DNA from 3 places in the Burkholderia sp. NLJ2 genome. Region 2 is predicted to be linked to each of the others. Evidence: predicted binding sites of a transcription regulator. Region 2 holds the regulator's gene; each other region holds the start of a gene.
What was found. The regulator FliA, encoded in region 2, starts transcription of late flagellar genes. The targets are predictions, from matches to a motif close to CTAAAGTTTNNNNNNNNNNNGCCGNTA.
Positions count from the first base shown of each region.

Region 1: a site for FliA is predicted at 5,739-5,765, ahead of fliD (flagellar filament capping protein FliD). Genes of this name have one in related genera too.
Region 3: a site for FliA is predicted at 4,955-4,981, ahead of R9B84_RS05475 (DUF4088 family protein). Genes of this name have one in related genera too.

Region 1 covers NZ_CP137809.1:1,101,320-1,108,878, forward strand. Annotated here, with positions in the region: gene rbsK (ribokinase) at 1-41, shown strand, start outside; gene R9B84_RS21595 (MFS transporter) at 102-1,421, shown strand; gene R9B84_RS21600 (dihydrodipicolinate synthase family protein) at 1,480-2,427, shown strand; gene R9B84_RS21605 (hypothetical protein) at 3,091-3,738, shown strand; gene R9B84_RS21610 (hypothetical protein) at 3,832-4,200, shown strand; gene fliD (flagellar filament capping protein FliD) at 4,106-5,617, opposite strand; gene R9B84_RS21620 (hypothetical protein) at 5,921-6,130, opposite strand; gene R9B84_RS21625 (DoxX family protein) at 6,696-7,109, shown strand; gene R9B84_RS21630 (dTDP-4-dehydrorhamnose reductase family protein) at 7,299-7,559, shown strand, end outside.
Region 2 covers NZ_CP137808.1:279,944-287,502, forward strand. Annotated here, with positions in the region: gene flhB (flagellar biosynthesis protein FlhB) at 1-468, shown strand, start outside; gene flhA (flagellar biosynthesis protein FlhA) at 465-2,564, shown strand; gene flhF (flagellar biosynthesis protein FlhF) at 2,561-4,369, shown strand; gene R9B84_RS01215 (flagellar biosynthesis protein FlhG) at 4,362-5,180, shown strand; gene R9B84_RS01220 (RNA polymerase sigma factor FliA) at 5,203-5,937, shown strand; S-adenosyl-L-homocysteine riboswitch at 6,023-6,150, shown strand; gene ahcY (adenosylhomocysteinase) at 6,183-7,559, shown strand, end outside.
Region 3 covers NZ_CP137808.1:1,179,405-1,186,963, reverse strand. Annotated here, with positions in the region: gene pncB (nicotinate phosphoribosyltransferase) at 1-1,176, opposite strand, end outside; gene fdxA (ferredoxin FdxA) at 1,490-1,813, shown strand; tRNA gene R9B84_RS05505 (tRNA-Asn) at 1,909-1,984, shown strand; tRNA gene R9B84_RS05500 (tRNA-Asn) at 2,056-2,131, shown strand; gene R9B84_RS05495 (CreA family protein) at 2,252-2,737, shown strand; gene R9B84_RS05490 (AraC family transcriptional regulator) at 2,800-3,699, shown strand; gene R9B84_RS05485 (AzlC family ABC transporter permease) at 3,831-4,598, shown strand; gene R9B84_RS05480 (AzlD domain-containing protein) at 4,595-4,933, shown strand; gene R9B84_RS05475 (DUF4088 family protein) at 5,095-5,877, shown strand; gene R9B84_RS05470 (hypothetical protein) at 6,009-6,410, opposite strand; gene R9B84_RS05465 (RNA-binding S4 domain-containing protein) at 6,681-6,899, shown strand; gene norM (multidrug efflux MATE transporter NorM) at 7,058-7,559, shown strand, end outside.

The DNA.
Region 1 (7,559 bases), on a different replicon from region 2:
CGATCCCGACGCGCGAAGAAGTGACACATATGGATACCTGAATTCCGCATGAGACGGAATGGCCGGACCCGGCCGATACCAGTGACATGGAGACAAACGTAATGAGCGAAAACCAATCTGTTCCGCACGCGCCGCCGCGTATCCGGCGTGGGCAACGCATCGCGCTCGCGCTGTTGATGGCGAGCGGCATCGTCAATTATCTCGATCGCGGCACGCTGGCCGTCGCGAGCTCGGCGATCCGGGGCGATCTCGGCTTGTCGCTCGCGCAGATGGGGCTGCTGCTGTCGGCGTTCTCGTGGAGTTATGCGCTGTGCCAGTTCCCGGTCGGCGGGCTCGTCGACCGCATCGGTCCGCGCCGGCTGCTCGGCATCGGGCTGATCGTCTGGTCGTTCGCGCAGGCGTCGGGCGGCATCGTGTCTACCTTCGGCTGGTTCATCGTCGCGCGCATCGTGCTCGGTATCGGCGAGGCGCCGCAGTTCCCGTCGGCCGCGCGGGTGGTGAGCAACTGGTTTCCGCTGCGTGCGCGCGGCACGCCGACCGGCATTTTCAACGCCGCGTCGCCGCTCGGTACCGCGCTCGCGCCGTTGCTGCTGTCGATCGTCGTTGCGTCGTTCGACTGGCGCTGGGCGTTCATTGCGACGGGCGCACTCGGTCTCGTCGTGGCCGTCGTCTGGTTTGCGCTGTACCGCGATCCGGTGCGCGCGCAACTGACCGCGGACGAGCGCGGCTATCTCGATGCCGATGCGCAAAGCGTCGTCGCGGCGCCGAAACTGACTTTCGGCGAATGGCGCAGCCTGTTCTCGCACGGCACGACCTGGGGGATGCTGATCGGCTTTTTCGGTTCCGTGTACCTGAACTGGGTGTACCTGACCTGGCTGCCCGGGTACCTGACGATGGAGCGGCACATGAGCCTGATCCGTACCGGATTCGCCGCGTCGGTGCCGTTCCTGTGCGGGTTCGTCGGCTCGCTGGTCGCCGGGTGGCTGTCGGACGTGGTCACGCGTCGCAGCCGTTCGCCGGTCGTGAGCCGGCGCAATGCGGTGGTGGTCGCGATGCTCGGGATGGTCGCATTCACGATCCCGGCCGCGCTCGTGCAGAGCAATGCGGTTGCGCTCGCATGCATTTCGGTCGTGATCTTTCTCGCCAACGCGGCATCGGCCAGTTCGTGGGCGCTCGCGACCGCGGCAGCGCCGCCGAACCGCGTCGCATCGCTCGGTGCGATCCAGAATTTCGGCGGTTTCATCGGCGGTGCGCTCGCGCCGATCCTGACGGGCATCATTGCGCAGAAGTGGTCGTTCGTGCCCGCGCTGCTGACCGCCGCGGCGATCGCGTTTGCCGGCGCGATGGCCTACCTGCTGCTGGTGCGCAAGCCGATTCCGGAGCAGGCCGCGAATGCCGCGTCCGGAGCGCTGCCGGCTTAGCGTGAACAGGCACCAAGCACGCAGCCTGCCACGTATTCACTGAAGGAAGGAGAAACAGATGCAACACCAGCAGCAATCGAGCGTGACCATCGAGGGGATCGTACCGGTGATGCTGACGCCGTTCGACGACGCCGGCGCGATCGACTACGCAGGGCTCGAGCGGCTCATCGAATGGTATCTGGCGCACGGCTCGGATGCGTTGTTCGCGGTCGCGCAATCGAGCGAGATGCAGTTCCTGAGTCTTGCCGAACGCGCGGAACTGGCGCGTTTCGTGGTCGAGCGGGTGGCCGGGCGCGTGCCCGTCGTCGCATCGGGGCACATCAGCGACGATCTCGACGCGCAGGTTGCCGAGCTGTGCGCGGCGGCCGAATCGGGTGCGCAGGGCGTCGTGCTCGTGACCAACCGCCTCGATCCGCAGCGCAAGGGCAGCGCCGCGTTGCTCGACCATCTTCACAAGCTGCTCGCGCGACTGCCGTCGGATTTGCCGCTCGGCCTGTATGAGTGCCCGGCGCCTTACCGGCGGCTCCTGTCGGACGACGAATTGCGCGCGTGCATCGACACGGGCCGGTTCGTGATGCTCAAGGACGTGAGCTGCGACCTCGAGACCGTGAAGCGGCGGGTCGCGCTCGCCGCGGGATCGCCGCTGAAGATCCTGAACGCGAACGCCGCGATTGCATGGGACGCGATGAAGGCAGGGTCGGCGGGTTTCAACGGCGTATTCACCAACTTCCATCCGGATCTCTACCGGTGGTTGCGCACGCAAGGAGACACGAACCCGGCGCTGGCCGACGAACTGTCGACGTTCCTGGTCGTGTCGGCGGTGTCGGAAGCGCTGGGCTACCCGGCGCTCGCGAAGCTCTACCATCAGCGGATCGGCACCTTCGGGTCGATCAAATGCCGCGCGATCGATTACGACGTGCGCGAACGATTCTGGGCGCTCGACGCGGTGCTCGACAAGATCGTGGCCGGTACCGAGCATTTCCGCCGGCGGATCGCTGCGCAATAGCGGATGCGGCGCGCCGTGTGGAGCACGCGGCGCGCGACGGGATGGCGTGCCGCGCATGCGGTCGCTGTCGCATTGTTTCATCAAGAAGCGTGCGGCAGGCGCGCAGGTTTGTCGCAAGAAAAATCGATGTCGCGCGATGCGTTGCGAACGCGTCGCGCGATGCCGTGTTAACGGTGTATCTGCAACGTCCCGGATGGTGTGAACCCGGCGCCGCGTTCATGCCGGGTGCGCAATGCGATACAACCACCGGGATTCCCGATTGCGTCAGGTGGCGGCGATGCCACCTGCTCGCGACCGCGCCGCAATGGCAGGCGGCCGGGACGGGTACGGTGCCCGTTGTCACGCAACGCGGCGTAATGCCGACACGAGGCCGACACGAGGCCGACACGAGGCCGACACGAGGCCGACACGCCGTCCGGCCTTCATCCACCGCCACACAAAATCGAATCGCCCGCGATCCGCGAGCGCGGTGCCGACGCACGTCTGTCTACCGCGTTGCGTACTGCTTCCGTGGCGTCCGCCGGCCTGTCCGGCACGCTCCAGCGCCCCACGACAAAAGCACACAAATTTGCTCAATCCTTCTATCGGTTCTTGTAACGATTAGTAATATTATACCGCGGAGCGTTTTTTACCGATGAACCGTTGAACCCGTATTCGCCTCCGATGCAACCAGTGACGACGACTAGCCAGCCACCGATCCTGGCGGCGCCGGTAGATGCCATGCTGCACGCCGTGATCGACGAGGTCGTCCACCGGAGCGTATCGGAGGCGACGACGCGCAGCGGTTACATGCGGTGTGCCGACTACGCGATCGTCGGCGCGCAGGTGCTGACGCTGCTGACGGGCAAGCCTTACCGGCCGTTCGCGGGCGGCGAAGTGATGGATTTCGGCGGCGGCAACCTGTACGCGCTGTGCACGACGCGCGAGCGGCGCCGCACCGCGCGGCATCTGTCGCACCTCGCGCGCTATCACTGCTGGATCGAAGCGCGCCACGACGACGTCGGCGGCCGCGTGCGCAAGGAGATCGTCGACTTCACGCTGCGCCACGACGAGACCGTCGCGAACAATCTGGGGATGCCGTTCGCCCGCGCGTACCAGGCGTATTTCTGGGGCTGGGAGGACGAGCACGCGGTGCCGGCCGAGTTGCACGATCATCCGGTGTTCGCGAAGCAGGGCCCGGTCTGGCGCTGGGCCGAGCGCGAATGCACGACGTTGCTGCGCGCATACGAGCGCGAGCGGCCCGGCTATTTCGGGCGTCAGGTGTCGCGCGCGATCGATTTGTTCGCGGACCGTGTCGAGGGGCTGGGCTGACGGCACGCGCGTATCGGGCACGCCGCGTGCGCGCTGCGTGCCGCGATCGTGTGGCCTGATGAAGTAACCGCAAGCGCTTGTACACCGCCGCGCGTGAGCGCTTCCAGGCGGTACGTAACGCACCGCGGTTCGGCGGCGCGGTCGCTCGAACTGCTCGAACTGCTCGAACTGCTCGAACTGCTCGAACTGCTCGAACTGCTCGAACTGCTCGAACTGCTCGAACTGCTCGAACTGCTCGAACTGCTCGAACTGCTCGAACTGCTCGAACCGCTCGAACCGCTCGAACCGCTCGAACCGCTCGAACCGCTCGAACCGCTCGAACCGTTGCGCGGGAACCGCCTAAGCGGTCGCCGCTATGCCCGGCCGTTTACCTTTTCGCCAGCGTGCCGCTGCTGTTTGCGCCGCCGAACAGCCGCGTCAGGTACTGCGTGTTCGAGTTCATCTTGGCCATCAGCGTGTTGAGCGCCGTGAACTGCGCCTGGTACTGCTTCGTCAATTGCGCGGCGTAGTCGGACAGATCGGACTGCTGCTGCGTGATGCGCTTCAGATCGGCGTTCAGTGCGGTCGTGCGCACGTCGATCATTCCGCTCTTCTTCGTAAATTGCGTGATCTGCTCGGTCAGGCGCGTGCCGATCCCGTTCGTCGGGTTGAACAGGCGCGCGACCGCCGTCGGGTTCGCGGACAGCGTGTCACCGAGCTTCGCGCTGTCGACGTTCAGCGTGCCGTCCTTCTCGAGCTTGATGCCGATCGACAGCAGGTTCGCGTGCCCGTTGCCCTTCTCGGTGGCGCCGCTGTCGACACCGCGCGCGACGATCGACGCGAGCGAGTTGCGGATCGTGTGCAGCGTCGAATCGCCGATCAGCGCGCCTTGCGAGTTCGCTCCCTGCGTGTAGCTCGTCAGCGCGCCCATCGTCTTGACGACCGTGTTGTACAGGTTCACGAAATTCGTGATCGTCGCCGCTTGCGACTTCGTGTCGGTGCTGACCGTCAGCGTCTGCGTGTCGGTCGCGCTGACCGCGGCCGCCGACAGGTTCAGCGTGATGCCGGTCAGCACGCCCGACACCGCGTTGCTCGCGCTGGCCGACGCGATCCCGTTGATCGTGAACTTCGCATCCTGTGCGACGGCGCTCTGCTTCCACGCGGACGCGCTGTTCGCCGATTCGATCTTCGATGCGCCGCCGGCCGTGTCGGCCGTCGACGTGACGCCGAGGCTCGACAGCCCGTTGTCGTTGGCCACGTTGCCGACCGCGACGCTGATCGCGTTCGCCGCGCCCGTCTTCGACGACGCGAGCACGAGGTGCGCGCCGTCGGTGCCGTTGATGACGGTCGCGCTGATCCCCGGATTGTTCGATGCGGCGTTGATCGCGGCCGCGATGCCCGACAGCGTGTTGTTCGTGCTGCCGACCTCGACCTTGAACGACTGGCTGCCGAGCGACAGCGTCAGCGTGCCGGTGCCGAGCGCCTTGGTCCCGTTGAAACCCGCCGACGACAGCGCCTGCGCGGTCGCGACCTGCGTGACGCCGATCGTGTAGGTGCCGGCGACCGCGCCCGCACCGGCCGTCGCGGTCAGGCCCTTGCCGCTCGCGACGGCGTTGAACGTCGACTGCAGCCCGCCGTTCGTCAGCGACGTGAGGCCCGCCTCGAGCGCGCCCAGCGCCGACGACAGTGCGCCGAAGGCGGAAATCCGCGTGCTGCCGTTCGCTTGCGACGCGGCAAGCGTCGCGGCCCGGCCGGCCGTCTTCGCATTCACCAGCGTCTTGACGAGCGTACCGACGTCCATCGACGGATTGCCGGTCGAGCCGTTGATGATCGATTGCGCCGCCTGCTGCATCAGGCTGTTCGCGTTTGCGCCGCTGTTCACGGGCGTGTTCGTTGGCATGGGTGAACTCCGGTTGAATGGCGATCCTGTGACGAACGGCTGTCGAGTCCGCTTGCGGTGATCCGGGTGGCCTCGTCGCGATTCGCATGCATGCCGCTTCCCGCGCGACGCATTCCGGGGTTCACGGGAGGCGTCGGGGAAACGTAAGAACGAATCGGTGCGCCATCGTATATTTAAACCGGTATTAATTGGTAATTTTTTGTAATGTTTCTTGAGAAAACTGTAAGCGAGAGTAGGGCGGGCGAATGCGTGGCGAGAGTCTGCAATCTTTCAGTGTAAACACATGATTTTATTTGTATTTATTCAGGGATTTTTGCTGTCATTGAAAACTTGCTGAAAGCATGAATGTTTGATGAGGAATTTTTCGCTCATGTCGCTAAACATCAGGCGAAGCAGCTGCGTGGGGCAGGCGTTTTTTGTGGCCGGTGTCGAGCCATGAGCCTTGTCCGGCAGACGATCCATCGCCACACGCGACATCAGGCTGCATGCACGTGAAACGTTTTCGTTTGCCAATCCGCATTTCCGGGCCATGTGTCTCTGCTCGAAAAAAGATCGTTCGCAGATTGCAAAGGCGGTCGAATTTCAGGACCGAAGCGACGGCGTTTGAGTCGCGCGTCGAACGTGCCGCTATATAACTGTCGAGACGCGTTGTTGTGACTGGTACGTGTCAATTGGCGAAAACAATATCGATTGGATAAGGTGAACCGGAAGAAACCGGCAGTTTTCCTGATCCGGAAACACGAGAACGGATTGAATCGAGCGGGACCGGGAATCGTTGGCGCTGCCTCGTCAGCCACTGTGTAACGGCCTCGTTGCGCCAGATTGTCCACTAATAAGAGACGGCGAATCGCCTTATGAAGGATTGATGATTCATGAGGAGACAGTAGACTTCGTTCCGTGCTTCGCCAGAACCGATCCGGGGCGCGCCAGGAGCGGCGCGACCGGGCGGATTCTTCGGCGACGGGCCGGCCGGTCCGTTGTCCGATCGTGCGAGGAGTGGTTCGTTGCCGGCCTGGCTCGCCGATTCGGCGCGTATCGGCAGCGGATGCATCAAACCGTCAATTCAAGGGTGATTGCTATGCGTTACATTTCGCTGGAGTCGAAGAAGGACGAGCTGCTGCTGGCGGCTCGCGTGCTGATGATGATCCTGTTCGTGCTGTTCGGCTGGCAGAAGCTGAGCGGCTTCTCGGGCACGGTCGCGTACATGGCGTCGACGGGGAACCCGGCGCCCGAGCTGGCGGCCGCGATCGCGGTGGCGGTCGAGCTGGCCGGCGGCGCGCTGATCGCGATCGGCTTCTATACGCGTCCGCTCGCGCTGGTGTTCGCCGCCTATACGCTCGCGACCGCGCTGATCGGCCATCGCTACTGGGCGCTGCAGGGAATGGACCAGTACATGGCGATGATCAACTTCTACAAGAACGTGAGCATCATCGGCGGGTTGCTGTTGCTCGCGCTGACCGGGCCGGGGCGGTATTCGTTCGACCGGAAGTAAAGCAGCGCGAAGTTTCTGTCCGGTGTGACGGGCCCGGTGCGCGGATGCGCACCGGGCCTCGTTTTTTTGGCGATGGATGGGGTGAGGCGGTTTCGGAGAGTGCGTACCTTTTCCGCTATCCTCCGAACGACCAGGTCTCGAACGCCGAACGCGACCTCGCGCTTCCCCACGTCACCCGAATCGCCGCCCATGCCAAGCCGAACCTCATCGCCCGAACTCCCGACCATTCTCCTCATCGGCGCCTCCGGCCTGCTTGGCCGAGCGATTGCCGCGTCCCTGGCCTGCGAATCGTCGCTGACGCTGCTCGCGACCATCCGGAACCCGCACAGCGCAGGCGCAAGACTTCTCGCGCTGCCACCGGAAAACATCGCCCGACTCGACGCCCTCGACCAGCCGTCCCTCGAACACCTCTTCGAAACCCGCAAGCCGGCCGCCGTCATCCTCTGCGCA
Region 2 (7,559 bases):
CAGCGCGCGATCGCGCGCCGCCGGATGATGGCGGCCGTGCCGAAGGCCGACGTGGTCGTCACGAACCCGACGCACTTCGCCGTCGCGCTGCAATACACGGACGGCGACATGCGCGCGCCGAAGGTCGTCGCGAAGGGCGTGAACCTCGTCGCCATGCGCATCCGCGAACTCGCGGCCGAGCACAACGTGCCGCTGCTCGAGGCGCCGCCGCTCGCGCGTGCGCTGTATCACAACGTCGAACTCGAACGCGAGATTCCCGGTTCGCTGTATTCGGCCGTCGCCGAAGTGCTCGCGTGGGTCTACCAGCTCAAGCGCTTCCGTTCGGAAGGCGGCGCGTTCCCCGCGGTGCCGGTCGATCTCGACGTGCCGGCCGAACTCGACAAGGGCACGTCGGTGTCCGCCGACGATGAACGCGAGGAAGCCGAAGACACGCTCGGCAAGCAAGGCAAGCAAGGAGCCTCGGCATGAGCACCCCGACCGGCCTGCTCTCGAAGCGCACGAACCTGCTCGCGGGCGCCAACCTGCGCTCGCTCGCGGGCCCCGTCCTGATCTGCATGATCCTGGGGATGATGATCCTGCCGCTGCCGCCGATGCTGCTGGATCTGCTGTTCACGTTCAACATCGCGCTGTCGGTGATGGTGCTGCTCGTCAGCATGTACACGATGAAGCCGCTCGATTTCGCGGCGTTCCCGAGCGTGCTGCTGTTCTCGACGCTCTTGCGCCTGTCGCTGAACGTCGCGTCGACGCGCGTCGTGCTGCTCGAGGGCCATACGGGCCCCGACGCGGCCGGCCAGGTGATCGAGGCGTTCGGCCACTTCCTCGTCGGCGGCAACTTCGCGGTCGGTATCGTCGTGTTCGTGATCCTGATGATCATCAACTTCATGGTGATCACGAAGGGCGCGGGGCGGATCGCCGAAGTGTCCGCACGCTTCACGCTCGACGCGATGCCTGGCAAGCAGATGGCGATCGACGCCGACCTGAACGCCGGCCTCATCAACGAGGAACAGGCGCGCAAGCGCCGCCTGGCCGTGTCGCAGGAAGCCGAGTTCTACGGGTCGATGGACGGCGCGTCGAAGTTCGTGCGCGGCGACGCGATCGCCGGCCTGATCATCATGGCGATCAACGTGATCGGCGGGCTGATCGTCGGGATGGTGCAGCACGACATGAGCTTCGCGGCGGCCGGCACGAACTACACGCTGCTGACGATCGGCGACGGCCTCGTCGCGCAGATCCCGTCGCTCGTGATCTCGACCGCGGCCGGCGTGATCGTGTCGCGCGTCGCGACCGACGAGGACATCGGCACGCAGATCACCGGCCAGTTGTTCACGAACCCGCGCGTGCTGACGATCACCGGCGTGATCATCGTGATCATGGGGCTGATCCCGGGGATGCCGCACTTCGCGTTCCTCGCGCTCGGCGGCGGCGCGATCTGGCTGGCCCGCACGCAGACGAAGCGCGCGGCGGCCCGCAAGGCGGCCGGCGACGTGACCGACATCGCGCCGCCCGCCGTGCTGCCGTCCGACAGCCACGAAGCGACCTGGGACGACGTGCAGCTGATCGACCCGCTCGGCCTCGAAGTCGGCTACCGGCTGATCCCGCTCGTCGACAAGAACAGCGACGGCGAGCTGCTCAAGCGCATCAAGAGCATCCGCAAGAAATTCGCGCAGGAAATCGGCTTCCTGCCGCCGGTGATCCATATCCGCGACAACCTCGAACTGCGGCCGAACGCGTACCGGATCGCGCTGAAGGGCGTCGAGATCGGCGTCGGCGAAGTGTTCCCGGGCCAGTGGCTCGCGATCAACCCCGGCCAGGTGACGGCCGCGCTGCCGGGCGCCCTGACGCAGGATCCCGCGTTCGGGCTGCCGGCCGTGTGGATCGACATCGCGCTGCGCGAACAGGCGCAGGTGTACGGCTACACGGTGGTCGACGCGAGCACGGTCGTCGCGACGCACCTGAACCATCTCGTCGTCCAGCACGCGGCCGAGCTGCTTGGCCGCCAGGAAGTGCAGGCGCTCGTCGAGCGCACCGGCAAGGACGCGCCGTCGCTCGTCGAGGACCTCGTGCCGAAGACGATCTCGCTGACGACGCTGCAGAAGGTGCTGCAGAACCTGCTCGAGGAAGGCGTGCCGATCCGCGACATGCGCACGATCCTCGAGGCCGTGTCCGAACATGCGGGCCGCGGCGACGCGTTCGAGATCACCGCCGCGGTGCGGCTCTCGCTCGGCCGTGCGATCACGCAGCAGTGGTATCCGGGCGCGGGCGAGATGCAGGTGATGGGCCTCGACTCGAATCTCGAGCGCGTGCTGTCGCAGGCGCTCGCCACCGGCGCGAACCCGGGCCTCGAACCCGGCCTCGCGCACAACCTTCTGACCGGCACGCAACAAGCGATGCTGCGTCAACAGAATCTCGGGCTGCCGCCCGTGCTGCTGGTGCAGCACGCGCTGCGCGCGATGCTCGCGCGTTTCCTGCGCCGCAGCCTGCCGCAATTGAAAGTGCTGTCGTATGCCGAAGTGCCGGACACACGCACGATCAAAGTCGTTAACGTCATCGGGGGTTCCGCTTGAACATTCGCAAATTCACCGGCGCAACGAGCCGCGACGCGCTTCGTCTCGTGCGCGAGGCGCTGGGTGCCGACGCGGTCGTACTGTCGAACCGCACGCTCGATGACGGCAGCGTCGAAATCGTCGCACTCGCCGATTCGGACCTCGCCGCGGTGACGCCGCCGGCCGCCGCACGGCCGCGGATCGCCGCGCCGCGCGTGCCGGAATCCGTGCCGGCCGCCGCGGTGCCGGGCATCGTGTCGCGCCCGGGCGCCACGTTCGCGCGCCCGAGCGTCAATCCGTATGCGGCGGGCGAAGGCGGGCTGCCGGACGTGTTCTCGTCCGTGTTCGGCGCCAGCGCCGAAGCGGATGAAACGGCGGCGCAACCTTCGACGATCGATGCGGATGCCCAGGCTGCGGGTTCGCCGTCGAGCGCCGCACCGGCCACCGGGATGCCCGTTGCCGGTTCGCCCGCGACCGGTTGGCCGGCCCCCGGAGCGCCGGCCGCCGGATGGCCGGCCCCGACTTCCGAACCCGCACCGTGGCTTGTCGAGCACGCGAAGCGCCTGACGCAGCAGCGCGACGCGCTGATCGCGCGTGCGCAGGCGACGCCTGCCGCACCGCAAGCCGGCGCGCCCGCACCGCAGGGCGCCGCGAGTGCGCCGTCGCCCGACTGGGCACGCGACATCGTGCGCGATGCCGAACGCCGGATGCCGGCAGCCGCGCCGCGCATGCCCGACACGAGCGCCGTGAACGCGGCGAAAGCCTCGGAGCGCACGCGCCTGTCCGCCGACTCGGCCGCCGCGGTGGCCGATGCGGTGAAGTCGCGCATCGAGCGGATCGTCAACGATACGGTGATGCAGGAACTTGGCGAACTGCGCGGCATGATGGAAGAGCAGTTCGACAGCCTGATGTGGCACGACCGCCAGCGTCGCAGCGCCGTGCATGGCGCGCTGACGAAGCACCTGTTCGCGGCCGGTCTTTCCGCGCAGCTCGTGCGGATGCTGGTCGACAACCTGCCGTCCGGCGACGGCACGCAGACCTTCGAACAAGCCGCCGAATGGGCGCAGTCGGTGCTCGCGGCGAACCTGCCGGTGCTCGACAGCGAGGACGCGCTGATGGAGCGCGGCGGCGTGTTCGCGCTGATGGGGCCGACCGGCGTCGGCAAGACGACCACCACCGCGAAGCTGGCCGCGCGCTGCGTGATGCGCTTCGGCGCGAGCAAGGTCGCGCTGCTGACCACCGACAGCTACCGGATCGGCGGCCACGAGCAGCTGCGCATCTTCGGCAAGATCCTCGGCGTGCCGGTGCACGCGGTGAAGGATGCGGGCGATCTCGCGCTCGCGCTGTCCGAGCTGCGCAACAAGCACATCGTGCTGATCGACACGATCGGCATGAGCCAGCGCGACCGCGCGGTGTCCGACCAGATCGCGATGCTGCACGGCGCGAACGCGCCGGTGCAGCGCCTGCTGCTGCTCAACGCGACGAGCCACGGCGACACCCTCAACGAGGTCGTGCAGGCGTACCGCAGCGCGGGCGAGCATCCGGACCTGGCCGGCTGCATCCTCACGAAGCTCGACGAGGCGACCCACCTCGGCGGCGTGCTCGACACGGTGATCCGCTACAAGCTGCCGATCCACTACGTGTCGACCGGCCAGAAGGTGCCGGAGAACCTGTATGTCGCATCGACCAAATTCCTGCTGAAGAGCGCATTTTGTGTGCCGCGCGACGGCTCGCCCTTCGTGCCGCAAGACGAAGACATGCCGACGCTGCTTTCCGCCCTGACCGCACGTTCCACTGCCGAGCTGCACGAGGTGCGATTTGGATAAACAAATCATCGATCAGGCCGAAGGGCTGAGGCGCCTGCTGGCCGGGCGCGCGTCGCGCATCGTCGCGGTGACGGGCGGGCCGGCGGGTGTCGGTTGCACGTCCACCATCGTAAACCTGGCGGCGGCGCTCGCGTCGCTCGGCAAGGATGTGCTCGTCGTCGACGAGCGCGCCGACGTGCATTCGGCCAGCGCGACGCTCGCGGGCGCGTGGCTGCGCGACGGCGAACGCACGCGGGTGACTGCCGGCTTCGGCCTGTGCGCGGCCGCGCGGCTCGCGCGGGCCGGCTACAGCGACGCGCAACTGAGCGACTTCATCGACGGCCCGGCCGACATCGTCCTCGTCGACGCGCAGCTCGGCGCCGACGGCTCGTTCTCGGCGCTCGCGCGCGAAGCGCACGACGTGCTGGTCGTCACGCGGGTGGCCGCGCAGGCGATCACCGAGGCGTACGCGTGCATGAAGCGGCTGCATTTCGCGCATGCGTTCGCGCAGTTCCGCGTGCTGACCAATCACGTCGGCAGCCATGCGGACGCGAAGACGGCCTTCGACAACCTCGCGGGCGTCGCGAGCCGCTACCTGACGGTGTCGATCGCCGACGCGGGCTGCGTGAGTGCCGATCCGCTCGTCGAGCACGCGCGCGAGCTGACGCATGTGGTGGTCGACGCGTTCCCGTCGTCGTCGGCCGCACGCGACTACCGGCAGATTGCCGCCGACCTGCTGTACTGGCCGATGCGCCCGCGTTCGGGCGCGGGCCGCGCCGTCCATGCGGGCGGCAAGCCGTCGTATGAGGCGGGCGCGGCACACGCCGCGTGAGCGCTACCGGAAGGAGAGAGCCATGATGTACAACGCTCAAGGAAAGATGTCCCAGTCCGACGTGCTCGCGCAATATGCGCCGCTCGTGCGTCGCCTCGGGCTGCAGCTCGTCGCGAAGATGCCGGCGAGCGTCGACCTCGACGACCTGATCCAGGCCGGCATGATCGGCCTGATGGACGCGGCCGGCCGCTACAAGGAAGACCAGGGCGCGCAGTTCGAGACCTACGCGACGCAGCGCATCCGCGGCGCGATGCTCGACGAATTGCGCAGCAACGACTGGCTGCCGCGCAGCCTGCGCAAGACGTCGCGCGAGGTCGAGCACGCGGTGCACCAGGTCGAGCAGCATCTCGGCCGCTCGGCGAGCGAGACCGAGATCGCGCAGCACCTGAACATGCCGCTCGACGAATACCAGGGGATGCTGCAGGACCTGCACGGCAGCCAGCTCATCTATTACGAGGATTTCGACCGCGCGGCCGACGACGAGCCGTTCCTCGACCGCTATCGCGTCGATCACGCCGATCCGCTGTCGTCGCTGCTCGACGAGCACCTGCGCGAGGCGCTCGTCGAGGCGATCGAGCGGCTGCCGGAGCGCGAGAAGCTGCTGATGTCGCTGTACTACGAACGGGGTCTGAATCTGCGCGAGATCGGCGCGGTGCTCGAAGTGAGCGAATCGCGCGTGTGCCAGCTGCACAGCCAGGCCGTCGCGCGCCTGCGCGCGCGGCTGCGCGAACAGGCGTGGGTCGGCGCGGAGTCCTGACCCTTTCTCGACGACAACGCGCGCCGACGCCGCGCGCTTCGTCCGCTTGCGCATTTTGCGCGCCGATTTGCTACAATCCCTCCCGTTTTCCGAGGAGCGTTGCGACGGACCATCCTGCGTCCGCCAGGCTCGGAAGGCTTCACCAAGCAGCCGTGCGGCGCGCGTTTCGCGACCGTCGCGCCGGCCCCGCTTCCTGAACGGCGCTCACGTCACCAATCTAGAACTTTTTTAGAAAGGAGGGCGTGATGAACGCCATTATCGATTCGCAAGCTTCCAAGGATTACGTCGTCGCCGACATGGCGCTGGCCGGCTGGGGCCGCAAGGAACTGAACATCGCCGAGACCGAAATGCCGGGCCTCGTGCAAATCCGCGACGAATACAAGGCGCAGCAGCCGCTGAAGGGCGCGCGCATCGCAGGTTCGCTGCACATGACGATCCAGACCGGCGTGCTGATCGAGACGCTGAAGGCGCTCGGCGCGGACGTCCGTTGGGCATCGTGCAACATCTTCTCGACGCAGGACCACGCCGCGGCCGCGATCGTCGAAGCCGGCACGCCGGTGTTCGCATTCAAGGGCGAATCGCTCGACGAATACTGGGAATTCTCGCACCGCATCTTCGAATGGCCGAACGGCGAATTCGCGAACATGATCCTGGACGACGGCGGCGACGCAACGCTGCTGCTGATCCTCGGCGCGAAGGCCGAGAAGGACCGTTCGGTGATCGCGAAGCCGACCAACGAGGAAGAAGTCGCGCTGTACAAGTCGATCGCGAAGCACCTCGACATCGACGCGACCTGGTACTCGACGCGTCTCGCGCACATCAAGGGCGTGACCGAAGAAACCACGACCGGCGTGCACCGCCTGTACCAGATGGAAAAGGACGGCCGCCTGCCGTTCCCGGCGTTCAACGTGAACGATTCGGTCACGAAGTCGAAGTTCGACAACCTGTACGGCTGCCGTGAATCGCTCGTCGACGGCATCAAGCGTGCGACCGACGTGATGATCGCGGGCAAGGTCGCGGTCGTCGCCGGCTACGGCGACGTGGGCAAGGGCTGCGCGCAGTCGCTGCGCGGCCTTGGCGCGACCGTGTGGGTGACCGAAATCGATCCGATCTGCGCGCTGCAGGCGGCGATGGAAGGCTACCGCGTCGTGACGATGGAATACGCGGCCGACAAGGCCGACATCTTCGTGACGGCCACCGGCAACTTCCACGTGATCGGCCACGATCACATGAAGGCGATGCGCCACAACGCAATCGTCTGCAATATCGGCCACTTCGACTCGGAAATCGACGTCGCGTCGACCCGCCAGTACGAGTGGGAAAACATCAAGCCGCAGGTCGACCACATCATCTTCCCGGACGGCAAGCGCGTGATCCTGCTGGCGGAAGGCCGCCTCGTGAACCTCGGCTGCGCGACCGGCCACCCGTCGTTCGTGATGTCGAACTCGTTCGCGAACCAGACGCTCGCGCAGATCGAGCTGTTCGTGCGCGGCGCCGAGTACGAGAACAAGGTGTACGTGCTGCCGAAGCATCTCGATGAAAAGGTCGCGCGCCTGCACCTCGCGCGCATCGGCGCGAACCTGTCCGTGCTGTCGGACGAACAGGCTTCGTACATCGGCGTG
Region 3 (7,559 bases), 900 kb from region 2:
CGGCTGCGCGATGCCGAACACCTGGCGCAGGTAGGCGAGATACGCCTTGTCGTCGCACATGCTCTTGCCCGGCGAATCCGACAGCTTCGCGACCGGCTGGCCGTTGCAGCGCACCATCTTGATCACGATCTGCAGCGGCACGTAACCGAGATCGTTGGTGAGATTCGTGCCGACGCCGAACGCGAGCTTGCAGCGGCCGCGGAACCGTTCGTACAACTGCATGACCTTCGGGATGTCGAGCGCGTCCGAGAACACGAGCACCTTCGTGCGCGGATCGCACCGGTTCGCCTCGTAGTGGCGCAGCATGCGCTCGCCCCAGTCGAACGGATCGCCCGAATCGTGGCGCGCGCCGTCGAACAGCTTGCAGAAGTACATATCGAAGTCGTTCAGGAACGCATCCATCCCGTAGACGTCCGACAGCGCGATCCCGAGGTCGCCGCGGTATTCCTTCGCCCACATCTCGAAGCCGTAGATCTGCGAGTCGCGCAGCCGCGGGCCGAGCGCCTGGCACGCCTGCAGGTATTCGTGAGCCATCGTGCCGAGCGGCGTGATGTCGTGCTTCATCGCGTACAGCACGTTGCTCGTGCCCGCGAACTGCGGGCCGAGGCCGTCGCGCAGCGTGAGCGCGACTTCCTCGTGCCAGACCTTCGAGAAGCGCCGGCGCGTGCCGTAGTCGGCGATCTTGCAGTCGGCGAACTCGGGCTTCGCGCCGAGCAGCTTGATCTTGTCGCGCAGCCGCTCGCGGCCTTCGCGATAGTCGGGCTCGCGCTGCGTGTTGCGGAAATAGACTTCGTTGACGATCGCGAGCACCGGGATCTCGAACAGGATCGTATGCAGCCACGGCCCCTCGATCACGATGTCGATCTCGCCGCTGCCCTTCGGCGAAGGCGTGATCGAGATGTACTTCTCGTTCAGGTGGAACAGCGCGAGGAAGTCGACGAAATCGCTCTTGATGAAGCGCATCCGCCGCAGGTAGTCGAGTTCGACGTCGGAAAAACGCAGCGAGCACAGGCCGCGCACCTCGTCGCGGATCTCGTCGATGTACGGCACGAGATCGACGCCTTGTGTACGACACTTGAAACGGTATTCGACGTTTGCGGCCGGGAAGTGATGCAGGACGACCTGCATCATCGTGAACTTGTAGAGATCCGTGTCGAGCAGCGAAGTGATGATCATGATTGCGGCACCGCCAATATCGTGACAGGGCCCCGACGCACAGCGCGCCGCCCGGTCTGTCGGCCATGTTACCCGAATGCGGGCCCGACCATCGTGAAACCGCCTGCCGCCCTGCCCCGTCGCGCCGGCGCCCCGTATACAGGTGCCCCTTTGCGTGCCCCTCGGCGGGCCCCCTGGGCAGGTGCCCATAAACTAATCACGAAACGATATAAGCCGGAAAGCCGACCACGCCATACGGGTTTTGCGCTTCAGTTACAATGCCGCTTTTGGCGCAAACGCCACCCCATATATACCGCCAAGCAGGAGCGTTTTAATGACTCACGTTGTGACCGAAGGCTGCATCAAGTGCAAATACACGGACTGCGTGGATGTGTGCCCGGTGGATTGCTTCCGTGAAGGTCCCAACTTTCTCGCCATCGATCCGGACGAGTGCATCGACTGCGCCGTGTGCGTCGCCGAGTGCCCGACCAATGCGATCTATGCCGAAGAAGACGTTCCGGGCGACCAGCAGCAGTTCACCGAACTGAACGCCGAGCTGGCAAAGGGCTGGCCGTCGATCACGAAGACCAAGCCGGCACCGGCCGACGCGGACGAATGGAAGGACGTGCAGGACAAGCTGCACCTGCTCGAGCGCTGATCGCGCGGCGGCCGCAGAATTTTTTGTGCGCCGCGCCCCAAAGGGGTTGACGGGTTAGCCGACACTCCATATAATCTCGTTTCTCTGCTGTTTGTTCCCCGATAGCTCAGTCGGTAGAGCGCCGGACTGTTAATCCGTAGGTCCCTGGTTCGAGCCCAGGTCGGGGAGCCAAAAACGCAAAGGCCCGTTGAAAGTGGACGGGCTTTTTGCTGGTAGCCAAACACGCAGATGTACCGATTTATTCCCCGATAGCTCAGTCGGTAGAGCGCCGGACTGTTAATCCGTAGGTCCCTGGTTCGAGCCCAGGTCGGGGAGCCAGACAGCGAAAGGCCCGTCATTCGACGGGCCTTTTGTTTTTCCGGCCACCCTTTCGCGTTTTCATCGCCCGGCCCCGCGCATGCTAGAGTCTCTGTCCCGCATTCGCATCCGGTTCCGTCGATGAAGCACCGCCTCCTCCGCGCCACACCCGTCGCCCTCCTGCTCTCCGTTTTCGCCGCCGCGCCGCTCGCGCACGCGGAGGAAGTCGGCAGCGTCAACACCCATTTCCGCGTAACGGGCTCCGACCGCGTCGTCGTCGAGGCGTACGACGATCCGGTCGTGAACGGCGTGACCTGCTACGTGTCCCGCGCACGCACGGGCGGCATCAAGGGCTCGCTCGGCGTCGCCGAGGATCCGAGCGAAGCGTCGATCGCATGCCGGCAGGTCGGCACGATCAGTTTCAAGGAACCGCTCAAGCAGCAGACCGACGTGTTCAGCGAGCGCATGTCGTTCATCTTCAAGACGCTGCACGTCGTGCGCGTAGTCGACAAGAAGCGCAATACGCTGGTCTACCTGACCTACAGCGACCGCATCGTCAGCGGCAGCCCGAAGAACGCCGTCACCGCGGTGCCGATGCCGGCCGGCACGACGATTCCGGTCAAGTAAAGCCCGCACCCGCCGGGCGCGCGAGCGATACACTGTCGGTTCGACCGATCCCTCGCCCGATCATGTCCGCCACCCGCCTCCCAGACGCCGCACGCTACTGGCGCACACCGCTGCTGCCGGACGCGGATCTCGTCACGGCCACCTATCGCGACCACACGTTCGCGCCCCACTGGCACGACGCGTACACGATTCCCGTGATTCTCGAAGGCGCGGAACGCTTCACCTATCGCGGCAGCGGCTACGTCGCCGAAACGGGCACCGTGCCCGTGATCAATCCCGGCGAAGTGCATACGGGCTCGCGCGCGGCCGACGAAGGCTGGTGCTATCGCGTCAGCTACCTGCCGGTCGAATTCATCCGCGAACTCACCAGTGCGATCGCCGGCCGCCCGCAGGACGCACCGTGGTTTGCCCCCGACGTGATTCGCGACGCCGACCTCGCGGCCCGGCTCGCACTGGCACACCGGATGATGGAAGCCGGCAGCGAGCGCGCACTGTCCTCGCATGCGCGCGGGCAGCCGACCGGCGATCCGGCGGCCGGCGCACCGCGCATCTACGATCCGCTCGCCGCCGAAACGGCGATGCTCGACGCGCTGTCGACGCTGATCGTGCGTCATGCCGACGCGCTGCCGCGACCGGCGCCGCTCGCGGCGGACGAACCGCGTGTCGACGCGATGCGCGAGCGGCTCGCCGCCGATCTCACGTGCACGGTGACGCTCGACGAAGTCGCGCAAGCAGCCGGCCTGTCGTCATTCCACGCGGCGCGCCTGTTCACCCGTACGACCGGCATGCCGCCGCATGCATGGCGCAACCAGTTGCGATTGCAGCGCGCGCTGGCGCCGCTGCGCGCGGGCGTGCCCGTCGCCGACGTCGCCGCGGCCAGCGGCTTCGTCGACCAGAGCCACTTCACGCGGCATTTCAAACGAATGTTCGGCGTGCCGCCCGGGCGCTGGCAGGCGAGCTGACACGCGGTTTCCCGGTCACGGTTCCGGCCATCGCTTGCCGCCCTGCGGGCAAGCGCCCATGCATTCGCCCCGCCCCGGCGACCGCAAGAACATACAAGCCCGCAAACCACCGGCCCGCTATCCTCCAGATCATGGAGGAGCACGCTTTGAACCCGACACCCGCATCGCCCCCTCGCCGCCCGCTCAACGAATGGCTCGACGGCGCGCGCGACACGATCCCGATGATGATCGGCGCGGCGCCGTTCGGCGTGATTTTCGGCACGCTCGTCGGCGGCGGCCCGCTCGCCGCGTGGCACGGCGCGCTGATGTCGCTCGCCGTGTTCGCGGGCTCGGCACAGTTCATCGCGCTCGGCCTGATCGCGGGCAGCGCGAGCTTTGTGGTCGTACTCGCGACGACGCTGATCGTGAACCTGCGCCACCTGCTGTACAGCGCGACGCTCGCGCCCTATGTCGCGCACCTGCCGCTGCGCTGGCGCGCCACGCTCGGCGCGCTGATGACCGACGAGGTGTTCGCGGTCGCCTATGCGCACTACCGGCACTTCCCGCCCGGTGCAATCGGCCCCCACTACTTCTTCGGCTCCGGGCTCGCGATGTACCTGAACTGGCAAGTCTGGACGCTCGCGGGCATCGGCTTCGGCGCGGCGTTCCCGGGCCTGCAGTCGCTCGGCCTCGATTTCGCGATGGCGGCGACCTTCATCGCGATCGTCGTCCCGCAGCTCGGCACGCTGCGCTATTTCGCGGCGGCCGCGACGGCCGGCACGCTCGCGTACTTCTGGCAGGGCTGGCCGTACAAGCTCGGGCTGCTCGGCGCGGTCGCCGCCGGCGTCGCGATCGGCGTCGCGCTCACGCTGCTGCACGAGCGCGCGCGCGCCGGCTCGCGTACGGAGGCCGCATCGTGAGCTACGCACTGCTGATCCTCGGGATGGCCGTCATCACGTACGCGATCCGCACGACGCTGTTCCTGTTCGGCGAACGGCTGACCTTCCCGCCCCTGGTGCGAACCGCGCTCGGCTTCGTGCCAGTCACTGTGCTGACCGCGATCATCGTGCCGATGACCGTGTCGCCGCATGGCGGCACGGCCGAGCTGACCTGGCACAATCCGCAGCTCGTCGGCGCGCTCGCCGCCGTGCTCGTGTCGGCGGCGACCCGCCGCCCGCTCGTGACGATCGCGGCAGGGCTCGCGGTGTTCTTTTTCTGGCAAGGGATCGTGCTGCCACACTGGCTGCCCGCCTGAGCGGACGCTCCGCCACGCGCGCTCAAGTTTCCGCCCGGCGCGCCGATATAGAGGATGAAGACCCGCCACCGGCCTCGGCGCGCACCGGTCAGTCGACGCTGCGCCCGCACCGGTGCGCCGTGCCGGCCGTCGGCTTGCGCGGGCCGCCATCGAGACGATTCATGGGCCAGATCACCCTTTCCCTCAAAGACGACACGCTCGAGTCCCTGCGCAAGGACTACGACGCGTTCGTCCGCGTGTCGCTGAAACTCGACCCGCAGTTCGCAACGCCGTCGTTCGAGGATTTCCTGCGCGCGAAGCTGCTCGACAACATGATGCCGCTGACCGAGCACGCGGTGCAGCGGATGCTGCAGGGCGGCCAGTACGCGTGGGCAAAGCGCACGCTCGACAAGGAATTTCCGGACGTCGTCGCGATCCTGATGCGGCAGGCCGGCGAATTCGGCTTCGGCTTTGCATCGCGCTCCGAATGGACGCCCGACGAACTCGCGAAGGCGTGCCGCGACTGGGCGAAGGCGATCGTTGCCGAAGCGCAGGCCGACCCGTCGCTGATCGACCCGCTCGCGTCGCAGATCAAGGGTGCGGCCCAGGACATCCAGGCGCTCGAGGAACTGATGCAGACGCCCGCGTGGCGGCTCGCGGAATCGCTGCGGCAACGAATCTACGAGGCCAAGCTCGCATGCGAGATGAGCGTCGGCAGCACCGCGCGCGACAAGCTCGGCGAACTGCGCGGGCTGCTGCGGCTCGGGCTCGCACACGGCTCGTTCCAGAAGCAGGAAGCGCAGCAGATCATGGAATACCTGCGGCTGCTGAAACCGGAGATCTTCGTCGAAGAGCCGTACGACGTCTTCGCGCGGCTCGCCGTGTGGCTGCGCGGCGTGTTCACGCCGGCCGCGGCGCGCCCCGCACAGGGCCAGGGACAAGGCCAGGGACAGCGCCGGCCGTGACCGCGCGCCTGACCTGCTGACAGCATGAACCCATGAAAACGGCCCGGTTCGCACGAAGCGAACCGGGCCGCCGGACGGCCACCGTCACGACACGCCGTCCGGGGCGAGCGTCGCGCGGCGCCGGGCACCGCTTACTGCGTGGTGCCCTGGGCCGATGCACCGCCCTCCACGCCGACCGATGCGCCGCCTTCGGTCGCTTCGCCGGCCTTCGCCTTGGCCGAGCCGACATGGCTCTTGGCCGACTTCGCGGCGTGCTTCGTGTGCTTCTTGGCCGAGTGGACGGCCGACGACGCCGTATCCTTCGCGCCGTCGGCTGCCGCGCCGACCGCATCGGTTGCTCCGCCGACCGCATTGCCGGACGCATTCGCGCCGGCGCTGCCCTGCACGCCCGCGCCGACACCCGCCGCCGGGGTCTGCGCCTGCACGCCGGTACCTGCCGCGCCCTGCACCGCCGTGCCCGTCTGGGCAAACGCGGCCGAAGTGGCGAACGCCGTCAGCGCGGCACCGATCAGCATCGTACGAATCTTGGACATGACCATCCTCCTCAAGAAGTTGTGGGCGCGGACCGCAGCGATGCGGTCCGTCGCGTCCCCCGCCGCAACACGCAGCAGGTACGACAAAAGACCCGCGGCCCGCACGTCCGGTTCTCGAATCTCTCAGACTGTTACCCACCGTTTCATTTGCTGACGAATCGCTCACAGTCCTTAACAACTGCATGCCGCGACCGCCCGCGCTCGCGCGCCGGCCCGCGGTGCCGTATGATGCGGGGCGATTCCTCCCGCGCATTGCGCACCTTCTTCGTCATGCCCAATCTGGATTTCACGCTGACCGGCGAATACGTCGAGCTGCACAACCTTCTCAAGATCACCGGCCTCGCGGACAGCGGCGGCACCGCGAAGCTGATCGTCGCGTCCGGCGCAGTGAAAGTCGACGGCGCGGTCGAGCTTCGCAAGACCTGCAAGATCCGCGCGGGCCAAGTCGTGCTGCTCGGCGACACGCGCATCGCGGTGCGCGAGGCCTAGCGCCTGTTCGCGCTAATAACGGGCCCTGGACCGTTCCCCTGTCCGCGACATGGCCATCGGCGCTCGCGTTCGACACCGTACGAATAAAGCCGTAAGCTAGCTGTCTCTCAAAATAAATACAGACAGCGCGGGCCCGAACCCGCGCGAGCGCCCATTCCATGTCGCATTCCGGTCTCACGCGGACGGCCGCCGCACCGCCGTCCCTGTCCAGTCACGCCGCCGATACTGCACGCCTCGCCGCACCGCTCGCGATCGCGCAACTTTCACAGATGGCGATGAGCGTCACCGACACGGTGCTGCTCGGCTCGCTCGGCCCCGATTCGCTCGCGGCCGGCGGTCTCGGCGCGAACTTCTTCTTCGTCATCGTCACGATTCTGCAAGGCGTGCTGTCGTCGGTCAGCGTGAGCGTCGCGCATGCGCGCGGCGCCCAGGCCGAGGACCGCGTGCCGCACATCTACTGGACGGGCTTCGCGCTGTCCGTGCTGCTCGCGATTCCGGCGATCGTCGCGCTGTCGCTGGCCGAACCGATCCTGCTGATGTTCCACGAGCCGCCGCTGCTCGCGCATCACGTCGGCGAATACACGGGCATCCTGCGCTTCGCGGCGCTCGGCAGCCTGATCGGCGTCGGGCTGATGCGCGCGTTCCTGCCAGCGATCGGCG